DNA from 4 places in the Agrobacterium sp. LEGMi-208b genome. Region 4 is predicted to be linked to each of the others. Evidence: predicted binding sites of a transcription regulator. Region 4 holds the regulator's gene; each other region holds the start of a gene.

Region 1 (4,232 bases), on a different replicon from region 4:
CCAGCCGGAGATGAAGGCGCCGAGCGCCATGCCGATACCGATGCCGGTCATGACCCAGGTCACGCCTTCCGTCAGCATCGATTCAGGCACGCGGCGCTCGATCAGGCCGAATGACGTGATGAAGATCGGCGAGATCGCAACGCCGCTGAGGAAAACGGCAAAGGCGAGCAGGGCAACGCTGGTATTGGCGACGAGGAGTGGCAGCGCGGTGAGCGCAAGCACGCTGACGGCGATCAGCAACTGACGCTGCAACGGCATTTTGGGATTGAGCGCGCCGAGAATGAGGCCGACCACGAAGGAGCCGATGGCATAGACACCGATGACGAGGCTGGCGGCTTCCGGTTGGCCAAGCGCCTTGGTGATTGCGACGGCGCTAACTTCGGCCGTGGCGAAGGTCGAGCCGACGAAGATCAGGGCAAGCGTTATGATCTGGACCGGGCGCAGGGAGATGGCCGAACGCTGCGGGCGGCCGCTTTCAACCGGCCGCACCTTGGGCTCGGTCGAGCGTTGCAGAAGGAAGGCAAAGGTGCCGAGCGCCAGAAAGGCGGTGCTGATCATCATGCCGGCTTCCGGAAAGAGTGAAACGGCAAGGCCGACGGAAAGCGAGGCGCCGGAAATGTAGACAAGTTCGTCGGCGGCGGATTCAAAGGCGAAAGCGGTATTCAGCTCCGGCCGGTCGCGGAAGATTTCCGTCCAGCGGGCGCGCATCATGGCGGGAATGCTCGGCATGGCAGCGGCGAGAAAGGCGGAGAGGAACAGCGTCCAGGCGGGCCATCTCTGATTTGTCGCGATAATCAGCGCCGCAAAGGCGATGACCGAAACGATGGTCGCCGGGATGAGCACACGGCTCTGCCCCTTGCGATCCACCAGCCGGGAGATTTGCGGGGAGACGGCGGCATTGGTGAGCGCAAAGGTTGCGGAGACGGCGCCGGCCAGCCAATATTCGCCATGGGTTTGCGACAGCATGGCGACGATACCGATCGGGGCCATGGCAATGGGAAGGCGGGCAAAGAAACCAGCGGCGGAAAAACCTTTTGCTCCTGGAGCACGGAAAATTTCTCTGTATGGATTAGCCATCGGGATGCACCTTGTTCTGAGGGTATCCACCACACACATACGTGGCGTATGTGAAATGAGATAATTGCATACGTGGCGTATGTCAACTAATATACGCGGTGTATGTGGAGAATGGAGAGAAAATGCGCAAACCTCGCAGCGAAATGATTGCCGAGACGCGGGCGAAGCTTCTGGCTGCCGGCCGCAAGGCCTTTGGCAGCATCGGTTATGCGGAAGCATCGATGGACGACTTCACCGCCGAGGCCGGTCTCACCCGCGGTGCGCTCTATCACCATTTCGGCGACAAGAAGGGCCTGCTGCTGGCTGTCGTGGCAGAGATCGACGCGGAAATGACGACGAGGCTCTGTGAGATTTCGTCCAGGGCTGCCACCCGGTGGGAGGGTTTCGTCGAGGAGAATGTGGGTTATGTCCGCATGGCCCTCGAGCCGGAGATCCAGCGGATCATGTTCCGCGACGGGCCGGCCGTGCTGGGTGACCCGTCCCGCTGGCCAAACGCCAATGGCTGTATTTCGGCTGTCGCGCGAAGCCTCGACGCGCTGAAAGAGGAGGGGACCATCGTCGATGTCGATCCGGAGGCATGCGCCCGTTTCATCAATGCGGCAAGCAGCAGTGCCGCCCAATGGATAGCGAATTCAGACGACCCCGAAACGACCTCGAAACGAGCCGTGGAAAGTTTCCGGACCCTGCTCGACGGTTTGCGGATCAGGAAAGACTGATCCGGGTTTCACGAGGCCCGGTAAATTCCCCTTCAACGTCCGCTTTCGGGATATGGGCGCCCGCAAGTCATGCAACTGTCATCTGGCGGGTCTAGGAGAGATTGTGGTTTTCACATGGCTCGCGAGGGGAATATGCGCAAAATTGTTGCCGCTTTGGTCGCTACGACCGTTCTTGCCGGCGCCGCTCAGGCTGCCGAGGTCTATCCGCTTGATCGTGCTACGATCCTGACGGGTTCGCCGTTTGATTTTAAAGTCGAGTTCGCTTCCGTCGTGAAGCCGGAAGACGTCAAGATCACCGTCAACGGCCAGGATTACAAGGCCGCTCTCGGCAAGGATGCCGAGTTCGTCGCCGAAGAAAAGAACAAGGACAAGGTTCTTGGCTCGGCCGTCATCCTGCGTGGCGTCACGCTTGCCAATGCCGGTGACTACAAGGTTGAAGTTTCGGCCGGTTCCGAAACCAAGAGCGTGACCTGGGCCGTTTATGGCACGCCCGCCCAGGCAAAGGCCAAGAACGTCATCTTCCTGATCGCCGACGGTCTTTCGGTTGCGCATCGCACCGCCGCCCGCATCATGTCCAAGGGCATGACCGAGGGCAAGGCCAATGGCCGTCTCAACATGGATGACGTGCCGCCGGTCGCCTTCATCGGCACCTCCGCCACCGACGCCGTCGCCACCGACAGCGCCAACACCATGTCGGCTTACATGACCGGTCACAAGACCGCCGTGAACGCCATCGGCGTTTATGCCGACCGCACCCCGGCCTCGCTTGACGATCCGAAGGTGGAAACGCTGGCCGAAGCGCTGCGCCGCCAGACCAAGAAGTCGATCGGCATCATCTCGACCGCCGAAGTGCAGGATGCGACGCCGGCTGCCGTCGTCGCCCACACCCGCAAGCGCGGCGACAAGGCCGAGATCAACGGCATGCTGTTCGACGTGAAGCCGGATGTGCTTCTTGGCGGCGGCTCCGCTTATTTCCTGCCGCAGGCCACCGCGGGTTCCAAGCGCAAGGACGACAAGGACTATATCGCCATGTTCAAGGAAGCCGGCTACACGCTGGCGACCAGCAAGGCGGAACTCGCAGCGGCTTCGGGCACCAATACCGGCAAGATCCTCGGCCTGTTCCACACTGGCAACATGGACACCACGCTTGACCGCGAATTCCTGAAGAAGGGCACCACGGCCAAGTTCCCGGATCAGCCCGGTCTCGTTGAGATGACCAAGGTTGCGCTCGACAATCTCTCGAAGAACCCGGAAGGTTTCTTCCTGATGGTTGAAGCGGCCAATGTCGACAAGATGTCCCACCCGCTCGACTGGGATCGCGCCGTTGTCGATACCATCGAATTCGACAAGACCATCGGCATTGCCCGCGAATTTGCGGCGAAGAACCCCGATACGCTGATCATCGTCACCGGCGACCACACGCATGGCGTTTCCATCATCGGCACCGTTGATGACAACAAGCCAGGCACCGACATGCGCGAAAAGGTCGGCACCTATGCCGAAGCCGGTTTCCCGAACTACGAAGACAAGGACGGCGATGGCTATCCGGACAGTGTCGATGTTTCGCGTCGCCTGTTCCTGAACGCCAATAACGGTCCGGACCACTACGAAACCTTCCGTCCGAAGCTCGATGGCCCCTTTGCACCGGCCATCCAGAACGAAAAGAAGGAATACATCGCCAACGAGCAGTACAAGGATGTTCCCGGTGCCGTGCTCGTCACCGGCATCATTCCGAAGAGCTCGGACAGCGGTGTCCACGCGGTGGATGACGTCGTGCTGCAGGCCGAAGGCCCGGGTGCCGAAGGCTTCCGCGGTTACATGGAACAGAGCGATGTCTACAAGGGTCTCGCTGAGGCGCTCGCACTCGGCGCCAAGCAGACCAACTAAGATCTGAACGGGGCGAGGGCGCGCCGCCATGGCGTGCCCTCGTCGTCATTTCCGGTCTTGCATTGCCGGCCCTGTCGGCTGGCGATGAAGGACCTTTCAAGAAGGAGAATGGTCATGGGCAAGCCTGATCAGGCACGGTTCAACCGCCGCCAGACACTGGGTCTCATTGCCGGTCTGCCGCTGCTGGCCGCCGGCACGCGCGCGCAGGCGAAAAGCGACCTCACCTTTGACGAACTCTACGGCAAGGTCAGCGTCCTCGGGCTGGAATTTTCCGAAAAGGTCAAGCAGCTGAACGGCAAGGATATCGCCATGCGCGGTTTCATGGCGCCGCCGCTGAAGGCCGAAGCGCAGTTTTTCGTGCTGACCGAAATACCCATGTCGATCTGCCCTTTTTGCTCCACCGATTCTGACTGGCCGGACAATATCGTCGTGGTTTATCTCGGCGAAAAGCAGACCTTTACCCAGCCCAGCCAGACCATCGAAGTGCGTGGCACCTTGGAAACCGGCTCGTGGACGGATCCCGATACCGGCTTCGTCAGCCTGCTGCGCATT
Region 2 (4,232 bases), 1.3 Mb from region 4:
CAGGATGTGGGCGGGCAGGGCCGTGCCGAGCAGGATCGGGCCGACATGCAGGCCCTCCGTCAGCGTGCGGGTGACACCGAGCGTGATGTTGGCGGCATCGAGGTTCGGGAAAACCAGAAGGTTCGCTTCGCCGGTCAGCACGCTGTTCGGCATGGCGCGCTTGCGCAGCGCTTCCGAAAGCGCCGAGCCGCCCTGCATTTCGCCGTCCACTTCCAGTTCCGGTGCGGCTTCCTGCACGATTTTCAGCGCGCGGCGCATCTTGCGGGCGCTTTCGGAATCGCGCGAGCCGAAATTGGAGTGGCTGGCGAGCGCCACCTTCGGCGTGATGCCGAAGCGGCGGATTTCCTTGGCCGCGAGAATGGCCATTTCCGCCACTTCTTCGGAGGTCGGGTCGTAATTGACGAAAGTATCGGTGAGGAACAGCGCGCCCTGCTGGGTGATGAGCAGGCTGAGGCCGGCAAAGGAACGCACGCCTTCCTGCTTGCCGATGATCTGGTTCACGTCGCGCAGGTGGCGGTCATAACGGCCTTCGAGGCCGCAGATCAGCGCATCCGCTTCGCCACGCTTCACCGACAGCGCACCGATGACGGTCGTGTTGGTGCGCACGATGGTACGCGCCGCCTCCGGGTTGATGCCGGCGCGGCCGACAAGGGCGAAATAATCATCGACATAATCGCGGTAGCGCGGATCGTCTTCCGGATTGACCACGGCGAAATCGGTATTCGGACGGATGCGCAGGCCGAAGCGCTTCAGGCGCGTTTCGATGATCTGCGGGCGGCCGATCAGGATCGGGATGCCGGTGCCTTCTTCCAGCAGCACCTGGGCAGCGCGCAGCACGCGTTCGTCTTCGCCTTCGGCAAAGATGATGCGCTTCTTTTCGGCGGCCTTGGCGGCGTTGAAGACAGGCTTCATGATGAAGCCGGAGCGCCAGACGAAACGGTTCAGCTGGTCGAGATAGGCCTCGAAATCGGTGATCGGGCGGGTGGCGACGCCGCTTGCCGCCGCAGCGCGGGCAACGGCTGGCGCAATGCGCAGGATGAGGCGCGGATCGAACGGCGAGGGAATGAGGTAGTTCGGGCCGAAGATCGGCGTTTCGCCGCTATAGGCTCTCGCGGCCACTTCGGAGACTTCCTCACGCGCAAGCTCGGCGATGGCCTGCACGGCGGCCATCTTCATTTCCTCGTTGATCGTGGTTGCGCCGCAATCCAGCGCGCCGCGGAAGATGTAGGGGAAGCAGAGTACGTTGTTGACCTGGTTCGGGAAATCCGAACGGCCGGTGCAGATCATCGCATCCGGGCGGGCGGCACGGGCAGCTTCCGGCATGATTTCCGGATTGGGGTTGGCGAGCGCGAGGATCAGCGGATTTTCCGCCATGCGCTCCAGAAGTTCCGGCTTCAGCACGCCGGCGGCCGAAAGGCCGAGGAAGACATCGGCGCCGTCGATCGAGTCCGCCAGCACGCGCTTGTCGGTCTTCTGGGCGTAGACTTCCTTCCACTCGTCCATCAGCGTGTTGCGGCCGTCATAAACGAGGCCTTCGATGTCGTGGACCCAGATGTTTTCTTTCTTCGCGCCCATGGCGACAAGCAGGTTGAGGCAGGCAAGTGCTGCCGCACCCGCACCCGAGGCGACGATCTTGACGCTCGCGAGCGACTTGCCGGCCAGTTCCAGCGCGTTGGTGACGGCGGCGGCGACGATGATCGCGGTGCCGTGCTGGTCATCGTGGAAGACGGGGATATTCATCTTTTCGCGCAGCTGGCGTTCCACCTCGAAACATTCCGGCGCCTTGATGTCCTCAAGGTTGATGCCGCCGAAGGTGGGCTCCAGCGCCGCGATGGTCGACACCATGTCGTTGATGCCCGGCGCATCGATTTCGATGTCGAAAACGTCGATACCGGCGAATTTCTTGAAGAGGACGGCCTTGCCTTCCATGACCGGTTTGGACGCGAGCGGGCCGATATTGCCGAGGCCGAGCACGGCGGTGCCGTTGGAGATGACAGCGACGAGATTGGCGCGCGCTGTATAATCCGCTGCCATTTCCGGATTTTCATGAATGGCGAGACAGGGGGCGGCGACACCCGGCGAATAGGCGAGCGCCAGATCGCGCTGGTTGCCAAGCGGCTTGGTGGCCTGGATTTCCAGCTTGCCGGGGCGCGGATAGCGGTGGAAAAAGAGCGCCTGTTCCTCGATGTCGGCCTTTGCCGTGTTGGCGGGCGTGTTGTTCTTATCGTGAGAGGTCATTTTCCACCGTCATGTCTGGTTCAATTCCGGCCCCCTGAATACAACAAACTTTCCCGTGGTACAGCCGTTATTTGACCGCACCTTATGCAAATGCGGCCACGGCTTATTCGCGTTTTCGTGAAGGCTTTCGTCATATTCCCTATAAAAACCGGCGTCTGTCATGTTGCTGAAACACGAGTCTGGTTCTGAGAGGTAAGAAAGCCGCAGGGACGCAACCGAACAGGGGGATGAAATCCGTGGCCGGTCAAATCGAAACCAGACAGTTCAGAACGCTTTTCATTTCGGATGTTCATCTCGGCTCCAAGGCGGCCAAGACGGACTATCTGCTCGACTTCCTGAAATATCACGAGGCCGAGACGATCATTCTCGTCGGCGACATCGTCGACGGCTGGCGCCTGCGCCGCAGCTGGTACTGGCCGCAGGGCTGCAACGACGTGGTGCAGAAGCTCTTGCGCAAGGCCCGCAAGGGCACGCGCATCGTCTATATTCCCGGCAATCACGATGAATTCCTGCGGGAGTTCCCCGGCATGCATTTCGGCGGCATCGAAGTGGCCGAACGCATGATCCACGAGGCGGCCGACGGCAAGAAATACCTCATCATCCATGGCGACGAGTTCGACGTGGTGGTGCGCAACGCCCGCCTGCTCGCTTATCTCGGCGACTGGGCCTATGATGCGGCGATAGCCATCAACATCGCCATCGCCGCCGTGCGCCGCCGCATCGGCCTGCCTTACTGGTCGTTTTCGGCCTGGGCCAAGCTGCAGGTCAAACACGCCGTCAATTTCATCGGCGAATTCCAGCGCGTGGTCGCCGAAGAGGCGCGCCGCAACAATGTCGATGGCGTGATCTGTGGTCACATTCACCATGCTGTCATGGAAGACATGGACGGCATTCGCTACATCAACACCGGCGACTGGGTGGAAAGCTGCACGGCGATCGCCGAAAATGCCGATGGCAGCTTCGAGTTGATCACCTGGATGCAGACCAGCGACGTCACCGCCGAGCAGGCATCGGACGGGATGGAGCCAGTGGATATTCCGGGGTTGATTGGCAAGCACGCGGCCTGATTGGGGCCTGCGGGCTAAAGGGATAACTGGCCTTCGGTGTTTCCTTGCGATCAATGCGCGCTCGTGTGGGACGAGTGGATGCCGCTTGTTTCTTCTCCCCGCCGGGGAGAAGGTCGCGGCAGCGGGATGAGGGGGCAAGCTCTCCGAAATCCGGCAACGGTGCCCCCTCATCCGACCCTTCGGGCCACCTTCTCCCCGGCGGGGAGAAGAAACCAGTGGCGGCGTTGCGCCTCATCTGGTTTTAATTTCCGGGGCTTACCCCCACAATTCCGGCCGCGCCGGATAAACCAACGAACCCTCATAAACCAGCCCCAGCGCACGATCCTGCGCCAACAGCAGCGGCCCGTCGAGATCGGCGAAGGCGGTTCCCTGCGCCGCCAGCACGGCGGGCGCCATGCCGAGCGAGGTGCCGAGCATGCAGCCGACCATGATGGTGAAGCCGAGCCGCTCCGCTTCCGCCTTCATGATGAGCGCCTCGGTCAGACCGCCGGTCTTGTCGAGCTTGATGTTGATCGCATCGTAACGATCGCGAAGGCCGGCGAGGTCCTTTGTCGAATGCACGCTTTCATCGGCGCAGATCAGCACCGGATGGTCGATGCGGGAAAGGATGGCATCCTTGCCGGCGGGAAGCGGCTGCTCGATCAGCGATATCTTCAATTCCGCCGCAAGCCGCAGATAATATTCGATATTATCATCATTCCAGCCCTCATTGGCGTCGATGATGATGCGCGCCTCGGGCGCTGCGGCGCGCACGGCCCGCAGGCGCGCTTCGTCGTCAGTGGTGCCGGTCTTGATTTTCAGAAGCGGACGGCCGGCATTTTCCGCAGTCTTTGCGGCCATGGTGTCGGGGTCGGCAAGCGAGATCGTATAGGCGGTGACGAGCGGCTTTGCCGCCTGTCCGAGAACCTGTTCTGCGACGCTCCTGCC
Region 3 (4,232 bases), 1.3 Mb from region 4:
CTCTGCAAAATGGTTTACCGAAGTGATGGAACACGTCGGTCAGCCGTTCACAGCGGCCTGATTTTACGATAGTCTAAAATAAGACGGCGACAGGGAGGGCAAGGAGGAAGAGAATGTCTGGACAGGCGTGGCTGATTTTCTGTGCAGCATGTGCCGTTGTGTTCGCACTCCCCTCTCCCCTTGTATTCTCTGTCGCCTCCTATGCCGCCATTCGCGGCAAAAAGACGGTCTTCGCTTCCGTTATCGGCGGCGCACTCGGCATCGTCACGGCCATGACGATTTCCGCCATTCCGGTGGCCGGTCTCGTCTGGCTGCCGCAATCCTTCGTGGAAATCGTGCAATGGGCCGGCATCGGCTGGCTGATGCTGTTTCTCCTGTGGACCTTCGCCACCCCCGCCGCCCAGGCGGCCAATGCCGACAATGACAATCTGCCGGGCAAATCCTGGAGCGGTATCTTCCGCGATTGTTACGCCATTGCCGCCCTGCGCCCGCGCTACTTCACTTTCTTTCTCGCGCTGCTACCGCAATTCGTGTCCACCTCCGGCAATGCAATTGAAACGCTTGCCATGGCGCAGGCCGCCATCCTGCTTCTGGCGCTTGTGATTTTAACCGCGCAGGCGCTGTTTGCCGGCTCCACTCTGGCGCTGGTGCGCCGCATGTCGGGCGATAAAAAAATCCGGCCGAAATACCGCACCCACTTCATTTCCGGCCGCGCCGTCAGCGCCGGATACAGGCGCATCGCGGCCTGAAAAACCGCCCGAAAGCCGGGGAGAAACGTCCCGGCTTGCCGCTATCCTTACAATAGGTTAATGAAGGCTCGACGGGACACTGCCTGCTTCGCTCGACGCGGGGGTATCGAAAGACAGGCATAACGAAGGCGGCAACATGCGAAATTCGGGAAAATTCCGCGGAAGAAGTGCACTTCTTCTGTCTTCCACCGTGGGTCTGGCACTGGCATTGAGCGCATGCACCAGCGTCGAATATACCGCGAAGGAAGGGCCGGACGGCCCGAAGATTGCAACAGTCAATCCCGCTGCCACGCCTGCGCAAACATCGGCGCCGCCGGCAACGGCCGAAGCCGCAGCGGGCGCGACCCCGGCAGCAGCGGCGGTGCAGACCGCCGAAACCGCAACCTCTTCCCAGCCTGCGGCACTTCCCACCGCCGTCGCCGTCAAGGGCGGACGCGTGGCTCTGCCGCCGGCTTCTGAAATTGCCGCAGCCGCCGCCATCGCCGCCCAGATGCAACCGCAGCAGAACGAGGTCGCTCAGGCAAGCGTGACGACATCTGCACCGACAACGGCCGCAGCCCTTGCGCCGACAAGCGCCACTCCAGCGGCGACAGCCATCGAAACGGCGGATCTGGCGGCAAGACCGGCCGCCCACAATGCCGCAGCCGATCTGCCGCAGGTGGTTGCCGTCAAGGGCAGCTTCCCGCCGGCACCGCCGCCGCCCGGTTCGCCCTCCATCGGCACCGAACTGACAGCCGAACGGAAAGTCATTCCGCTGCCGAAGCCGGACAGCTCGGTTCTCGCCTATGCCGCCGGCCCGACCAATGCCGCGCTTGCCGCCATCCGTCAGAACGAATCAATGACGGCGCCGCTCAATTCCGCACCCGCCGGACGCGAAAAGCTGAGCGGGCTGATTACCAAATACGCCACCATGTATGACGTGCCGGAAGATCTGGTTCACCGCGTGGTGCAGCGTGAAAGCCGCTATAATCCCGGTGCCTATAGCAGCGGCAATTTCGGCCTGATGCAGATCCGGCACGCCACCGCCCGCTCGATGGGCTTCGATGGCCCCGCCTCCGGCCTGTTCGATGCGGAAACCAACCTCAAATACGCCGTCAAATATCTGCGCGGCGCATGGGTTGTGGCGGGCAACGACCGCGATAACGCGGTCCGGCTTTATGCTCGTGGTTATTATTACGACGCCAAGCGCAAGGGCATGTTGCACGTTCTGCGCAAGTGATGGCCTCCGGCTCTGTTATGCGAATGCAACCACGCGGCTTTTCTTAAGCCGCCGGGTGTTTTCATTTCATCATCCTGATTGGGCGGCGCAGGCCGGTTTTCCACCGACCTCCCTATTCCCCGCCTTTGCCCACAGCCCCTGTCATCAAATTGTAGTGTCACGGCTGTAGACGCCTCTCAATCGACTGAGAGGTGAACATATGACGAGTGCGGCACCCAAGACCGGCTTCAGCAAGAACACGAAACTGAAGTCCGCATTGCTCCAGCACAAGGCACTCTCCAAAAGCGGTCTGTCCGAGCGCTTCTTCGGCGTCCTCTTTTCCGGCCTCGTCTATCCGCAGATATGGGAAGACCCCGAAATCGACATGGAAGCGATGGAGCTTGGCGAAGGTCATCGCATCGTCACCATAGGTTCGGGCGGCTGCAACATGCTGGCCTATCTCTCCCGCAACCCCGCCAGCATCGATGTGGTTGACCTCAACCCGCATCACATCGCGCTGAACAAGCTGAAGCTCGCCGCCTTCCGCCATCTGCCGGCGCACCAGGATGTGGTGCGGCACTTCGGCCGCGCCAACACTCGCAGCAACAGCCACGGTTATGACCGCTTCATCGCCGAGCATCTCGACGCGACGACAAAGGCCTATTGGTCGAAGCGCACCCTTTCCGGCCGCCGCCGCATCTCGGTGTTCGACAGGAACATCTATCGTACCGGCCTGCTCGGCCGCTTCATCGGCGCCGGCCATCTCATGGCCCGGCTGCATGGCGTGAAGCTCACCGAAATGGCGAAGACCCGCACCTTGGACGAACAGCGCCAGTTTTTCGACAGCAAGGTGGCGCCGCTGTTCGACAAGCCGGTGGTGCGCTGGCTGACGAAGCGCAAAAGCTCGCTCTTCGGCCTCGGCATTCCGCCGCGCCAATATGACGAGCTGGCGAGCCTTTCCGCCAATGGCACGGTCGCCTCCGTGCTCAAGGAGCGCTTGGAAAAGCTCGCCTGCAACTTCCCGCTCAGCGACAATTATTTCGCCTGGCAGGCCTTCGCGCGCCGTTATCCCGAGCCGCATGAGGGCGCGCTGCCCGCTTATCTCAAGCCGGAATATTACGAGACGATCCGCAACAATACGGCGCGCGTCGCCGTACACCACGCCACCTATACCGAGCTTCTTTCCCGCAAGCCGGCAAGCGCAGTCGACCGCTATATCCTCCTCGATGCGCAGGACTGGATGACGGACACGCAGCTTAACGAATTATGGTCGCAGATCAGCCGCACCGCCGCTTCGGGCGCGCGCGTCATCTTCCGCACCGCAGCCGAAAAGAGCGTCATCGAAGGCCGGCTTTCGCCTGATATCCGCAACCAGTGGGTCTATCTCGAAGAGCGCTCCAACGAGCTCAACGCCATGGACCGCTCCGCCATCTATGGCGGCTTCCATATCTACCAGAGGGCTATGGCATGAAAACCATCGGCGAGAATGTGGGCCTTGCAGACAGCGCGCATGCGAGCCTGATGGACCGCATGTATCGCCACCAGCGGCATATCTACGATATCACCCGCAAATATTACCTTCTCGGCCGCGACAGGACCATTTCCGGCCTCGACGTGCCGAAGGGCGGCACGCTGCTGGAAGTGGGCTGCGGCACCGGCCGCAACCTGCTACTCGCCAGCCGCAAGTTTCCGGACGCGAAGCTTTTCGGCCTAGACATCTCCGCCGAAATGTTGCTGACCGCGTCCGAGAATTTTTCCGGCAAGGCGGAACGCCCCATTCTGCGTGTGGCCGATGCCACTGCTTTTCGCGCTTCAGAATTCGGCCAGACCGACGGCTTCGATCGCGTCATGATCCCCTATGCGCTGTCGATGATACCGGACTGGGAAAAGGCGATCGAACAGGCGCTCACGGCGCTGAAACCCGGCGGTTCGCTGCATATCGTCGATTTCGGCCAGCAGGAACAATTGCCGAAGTGGTTCCGCACCCTTCTGCAAGCCTGGCTCGCGCGTTTTCACGTCACGCCCCGCGCCAATCTCCGTTATGTTCTGGCCAATATGGCCGGCCGCTTTGACGGCAATCTCGAATTCGAGGAAATTGCCCGGGGTTATGCGTGGCGGGCGATCATCACTCTTCCGGTCGTTGAAGCGCAGCAGCCGAAAATCCACCGCATATTGGCCGACGCCTGATTCCCGAAGAGTTACGCATCGCGCCAGGCCGCAAGGGGTGTCGCTTTCGGGGCTCCTGCCGGGTCAGATTTCCGCAGTAAAACCGCAAATCGCTTCAA
Region 4 (4,232 bases):
TCAACTTCATGGGCTTTCCGCGGTCGGCTTCGCTGGTCGGTGGTCTCGTCCTGACGCTGATGACCCTGCCGACGATCATCATCGCGACCCGCGCAGCCCTCAAAGCCGTGCCGCCGTCGATCCGCGCCGCAGCCCTCGGTCTCGGCGCGTCCAAGATGCAGACGATTTTCCATCATGTGCTGCCGCTTGCCATGCCCGGCATCCTGACCGGCACCATCATCGGTCTCGCCCACGCGCTGGGCGAAACGGCGCCGCTGCTGCTGATCGGCATGGTGGCATTCGTCGCGAATTACCCGACAACGCCGATGGATCCGTCCACGGCCCTGCCGGTGCAGATTTACATGTGGGCGAACGAAGCCGAGCGCGCCTTTGTCGAAAGGACATCCGGCGCTATCATCATCCTGCTTTTGTTCCTCATCGTCATGAATGTTGGCGCAATCCTGTTGCGTCGCCGCTTCGAACGGCGCTGGTAGAGGGAGCTTGAGCAATGAACATGTTGTCGGAAGCAGCAGTTGAAAAGGCGCTGGACAAGAAAATGAATGAAGTCTCATACAAGATGATCGGCAAGGACGTTTCGGTTTATTACGGCGAGAAGCGCGCGCTTTACGACGTGAACCTCAACGTTCGGGAAAATACGGTGACCGCGTTGATCGGCCCGTCCGGCTGCGGTAAATCCACCTTCCTGCGTACCCTGAACCGTATGAATGATACGATCGACGGCTGCCGGGTCACCGGCAAGATCACGCTCGACACCGACGATATTTACGATCAGCAGATCGACGTCGTGGAACTGCGCGCCCGTGTCGGCATGGTGTTCCAGAAGCCGAACCCCTTTCCGAAGTCGATCTACGAGAATATTTCCTACGGCCCGCGCATCCACGGTCTCGCCCGCAACAAGGCGGATATGGACCAGATCGTCGAGCAGAGCCTGCAGAAGGCGGGTCTCTGGAACGAGGTGAAGGATCGCCTGCACGAATCCGGCACCGGCCTTTCCGGTGGTCAGCAGCAGCGTCTGTGCATTGCCCGCGCGGTTGCCGTCAGCCCGGAAGTGATCCTGATGGACGAGCCCTGCTCGGCGCTCGACCCGATTGCGACCGCAAAGGTCGAGGAGCTGATCCACGAGCTGCGCACCAATTACACGATCGTCATCGTCACACACTCCATGCAGCAGGCGGCCCGTGTTTCCCAGCGCACGGCCATGTTCCATCTTGGCCATCTTGTCGAGGAAAACGAAACCGACAAGATGTTCACCAATCCCGACGATCAGCGCACGCAGGATTACATCATGGGCCGCTTCGGCTGATCCCGGCCGGCGCTTTATCGAAACCGAACAAGACTGGTGCCTCTGCCGTGCCCGCTCTGGGCACGCGCATGCAGGCCAAGCCGGAGGACTAGACCATGACACAGACAACGACCCATTCGCATATCGTTTCCGTCTATGACGATGAATTGAAGTTTCTGACGCGCCGCATCGCGGAAATGGGCGGTCTTGCGGAACAGATGTGCGCCGACGCCGTGCGTGCGCTCGTCAATTCCGATGCCGCACTTGCGCAGAAGGTCATTTCCGACGATACGATCCTCGACCATTCCGAGCGGGAGATCGGCGACAAGGCCATCGTCACCATCGCCAGACGTCAGCCGATGGCGGCCGATCTTCGCGAGATCATCGGCACCCTGCGTATCGCCGGCGACCTCGAGCGCGTCGGTGATCTCGGTAAGAACACCGCCAAGCGCGTCATCGCGGTTGCCGGAACCGGCGTGCCGCGCAAGCTCGCCCGCGGCATCGAGCATCTGTCGGAGCTGGCACTGGTGCAGCTCAAGGAAGTCCTTGACGTCTATTCCACACGCTCCGCCGAGAAGGCCAATGCCATCCGCGAGCGCGACGAGGAAATCGACGCCATGTATACGTCGCTCTTCCGCGAGCTTCTGACCTACATGATGGAAGATCCGCGCAACATCACCACCTGCACGCATCTTCTTTTCTGCGCCAAGAACATCGAGCGTATCGGCGACCACGCCACCAATATCGCCGAAACGATCTATTACATGACCACCGGCAGCCAGCCGGAGGGCGAGCGTCCGAAGGACGACAGTTCCAACACGCTCGGTTCGGTGACCGAGTAACAGACAAGCAGCGGCTTGCGGAGTTAGCATATGGTGCCCAAGATTGCAGTTGTGGAAGACGAGGAAGCGCTAAGCGTCCTGCTTCGTTACAATCTCGAGGCTGAGGGATATGACGTCGACACGATACCCCGTGGCGACGAGGCGGAAATCAGGCTGCAGGAGCGTATTCCGGATCTTCTCATCCTGGACTGGATGTTGCCCGGCGTTTCCGGCATCGAACTGTGCCGGCGGCTTAGAATGCGGCCGGAAACCGAACGCCTGCCCATCATCATGCTGACGGCGCGCGGCGAGGAAAGCGAACGGGTTCGTGGCCTCGCCACCGGCGCCGACGATTATGTCGTCAAGCCGTTCTCGACGCCGGAACTCATGGCCCGCGTCAAGGCCATGCTGCGCCGGGCTCGTCCTGAGGTTCTGTCTTCGGTGCTGAAATGCGGTGATATCGAACTGGATCGCGAGACCCATCGCGTTCACCGGAAAAGCCGCGAAGTGCGCCTCGGCCCGACGGAGTTCCGGCTGCTGGAATTCCTGATGACCTCTCCGGGCCGGGTATTCTCCCGCTCGCAATTGCTGGATGGCGTCTGGGGCCACGATATCTATGTGGATGAGCGTACCGTCGACGTGCATGTCGGACGTCTGCGCAAGGCGCTCAATTTTTCGCATATGCAGGATGTCATCCGCACCGTGCGCGGTGCTGGATATTCGATGGAAGCCTGAGCAAAACCGAAACCGATGGTTTCACTCGGGATAATTCCCCAAAAATCAGAAGGCCCGGGACCGGAATGGGTGTCGGGCCTTTCGATTTTGAACCTTCCGCAAATGCGGCACCCCTGTCATTCTTGGGGGCGATAGACGGTTCGCTGAGATTTGGACTGCGCAGAGAAGCCAGTCAGGAAGGGCGCGGCACGCCGCCGACGAATTCAGAGCATTTGCAGTAAGGGACGCTTCGCGGTTTGCGTCCGCAGATTGCGCAAGAACAAGGATTGGAGCGCCTCTTAAACAACGCGTGCTGCAAGGAGGAACCGCCTTGAATTTTCCCACAAAAAAACGGGCCCGAAGGCCCGTAGTTTTTGAGTGTCAAATGCGTGCCGCAACACTCAAGCCTTGCGACGCTCGCTTACCGGCTGGTAGGCAAGCTTTGCATGGAACTTGCAATAGGGCGAAGATTCCAGTGCTTCACAACCGCAGAAATGGAAATCGTCTTTCAAGGGGTCGCCGACCGGCCACTTGCAGGTGCGCTCCGTCAGTTCCGTCAGCGTCAGGCGACGGGAAATTGGCGTAACCACGTTCTTGGAAGGAACGTATTCGAGAACTTCGGCGGTCTCGATATCGATCTCCTCGTGCAGCGCGGTTGCCGCGTTGGAGCGGTTCAAGGCCCGTGCGGGGGCAGCGCTGACGCGGGTTGCGAAATTCGTCGCGCGTGGGGCAGGGGCGGCAGCGCGCTTGGGCGCGGAACGCGCCGAAGTCACCGGGCCGCCGGCCTTCACGCGGCCAGGCAGGTTAAGGCGATGGACCTTGCCGATTACGGCATTGCGGCTGACACCGCCCAGCTGTGCCGCTATCTGGCTGGCGCTAAGCCCCTCGGACCACAATTTCTTGAGTTTTTCGACCCGCTCGTCTGTCCAGTTCATGCCGCTTCTCCGCTCGTCGCGTATAATGTCGGCAGAATCCCTCTCCGTCTCGCGGGCGTGCCGCGAGCGTGGTTTCCGCCGGATTTTTGGTGACTAGTTCCGCCGCAATGCAGTCTAGTAATTAGCGATTAACCTAGTGCCAGCCTGACTCTGTGGCAAGAGTCGGGGGAATCATCTGGAATCGATTTTCCGGTTTTCCCCAACTTGCTGGCGAGTTGAGTCTGAAAGGCAACACCTTGGGCCTCACCGGCCACCTCCTACTAGTGCTTGAGAAGCCCGGGAAACGCGGACTTTTGTTGACATCGGCAGGCGAAGTGACAATAGTGCCCCTGCCGCCGCGAGGCGGCATTTTTGATTTTCAGGCAAGGGATAACCCCGAAGGCCTATTGACAACGTCTGACAGCGCATCCGCGCAAGGAGTGATACAGCCATGGCCGAAGCCGCCGCGCCATTGTTCGATACATTTGCAAGAGCCCCCCT

The links. Region 4 encodes PhoB, which activates phosphate uptake and scavenging genes when phosphate is short. Its sites were predicted from a motif close to TGTCATNNANCTGTCAT; they were not measured.
Region 1: AC5YUO_RS22700 (alkaline phosphatase) is a predicted target of PhoB. The motif match lies at 1,859-1,875, and genes of this name have one in related genera.
Region 2: AC5YUO_RS14495 (UDP-2,3-diacylglucosamine diphosphatase) is a predicted target of PhoB. The motif match lies at 2,395-2,411, and genes of this name have one in related genera.
Region 3: AC5YUO_RS11915 (BtaA family protein) is a predicted target of PhoB. The motif match lies at 2,108-2,124, and genes of this name have one in related genera.

The regions. Positions count from the first base shown of each region.
Region 1 covers NZ_CM183446.1:1,775,945-1,780,176, forward strand. The annotation lists gene AC5YUO_RS22690 (MFS transporter) at 1-1,077, opposite strand, end outside; gene AC5YUO_RS22695 (TetR/AcrR family transcriptional regulator) at 1,200-1,793, shown strand; gene AC5YUO_RS22700 (alkaline phosphatase) at 1,926-3,680, shown strand; gene AC5YUO_RS22705 (hypothetical protein) at 3,795-4,232, shown strand, end outside.
Region 2 covers NZ_CM183445.1:2,961,215-2,965,446, forward strand. The annotation lists gene AC5YUO_RS14490 (NADP-dependent malic enzyme) at 1-2,238, opposite strand, end outside; gene AC5YUO_RS14495 (UDP-2,3-diacylglucosamine diphosphatase) at 2,466-3,305, shown strand; gene dgcA (N-acetyl-D-Glu racemase DgcA) at 3,561-4,232, opposite strand, start outside.
Region 3 covers NZ_CM183445.1:2,466,027-2,470,258, reverse strand. The annotation lists gene AC5YUO_RS11930 (pyrophosphate--fructose-6-phosphate 1-phosphotransferase) at 1-61, shown strand, start outside; gene AC5YUO_RS11925 (LysE family translocator) at 114-749, shown strand; gene AC5YUO_RS11920 (transglycosylase SLT domain-containing protein) at 886-1,968, shown strand; gene AC5YUO_RS11915 (BtaA family protein) at 2,168-3,418, shown strand; gene AC5YUO_RS11910 (class I SAM-dependent methyltransferase) at 3,415-4,134, shown strand.
Region 4 covers NZ_CM183445.1:1,173,082-1,177,313, reverse strand. The annotation lists gene pstA (phosphate ABC transporter permease PstA) at 1-473, shown strand, start outside; gene pstB (phosphate ABC transporter ATP-binding protein PstB) at 488-1,303, shown strand; gene phoU (phosphate signaling complex protein PhoU) at 1,399-2,124, shown strand; gene phoB (phosphate regulon transcriptional regulator PhoB) at 2,155-2,838, shown strand; gene AC5YUO_RS05850 (GcrA family cell cycle regulator) at 3,219-3,752, opposite strand; gene AC5YUO_RS05845 (aspartate aminotransferase family protein) at 4,183-4,232, shown strand, end outside.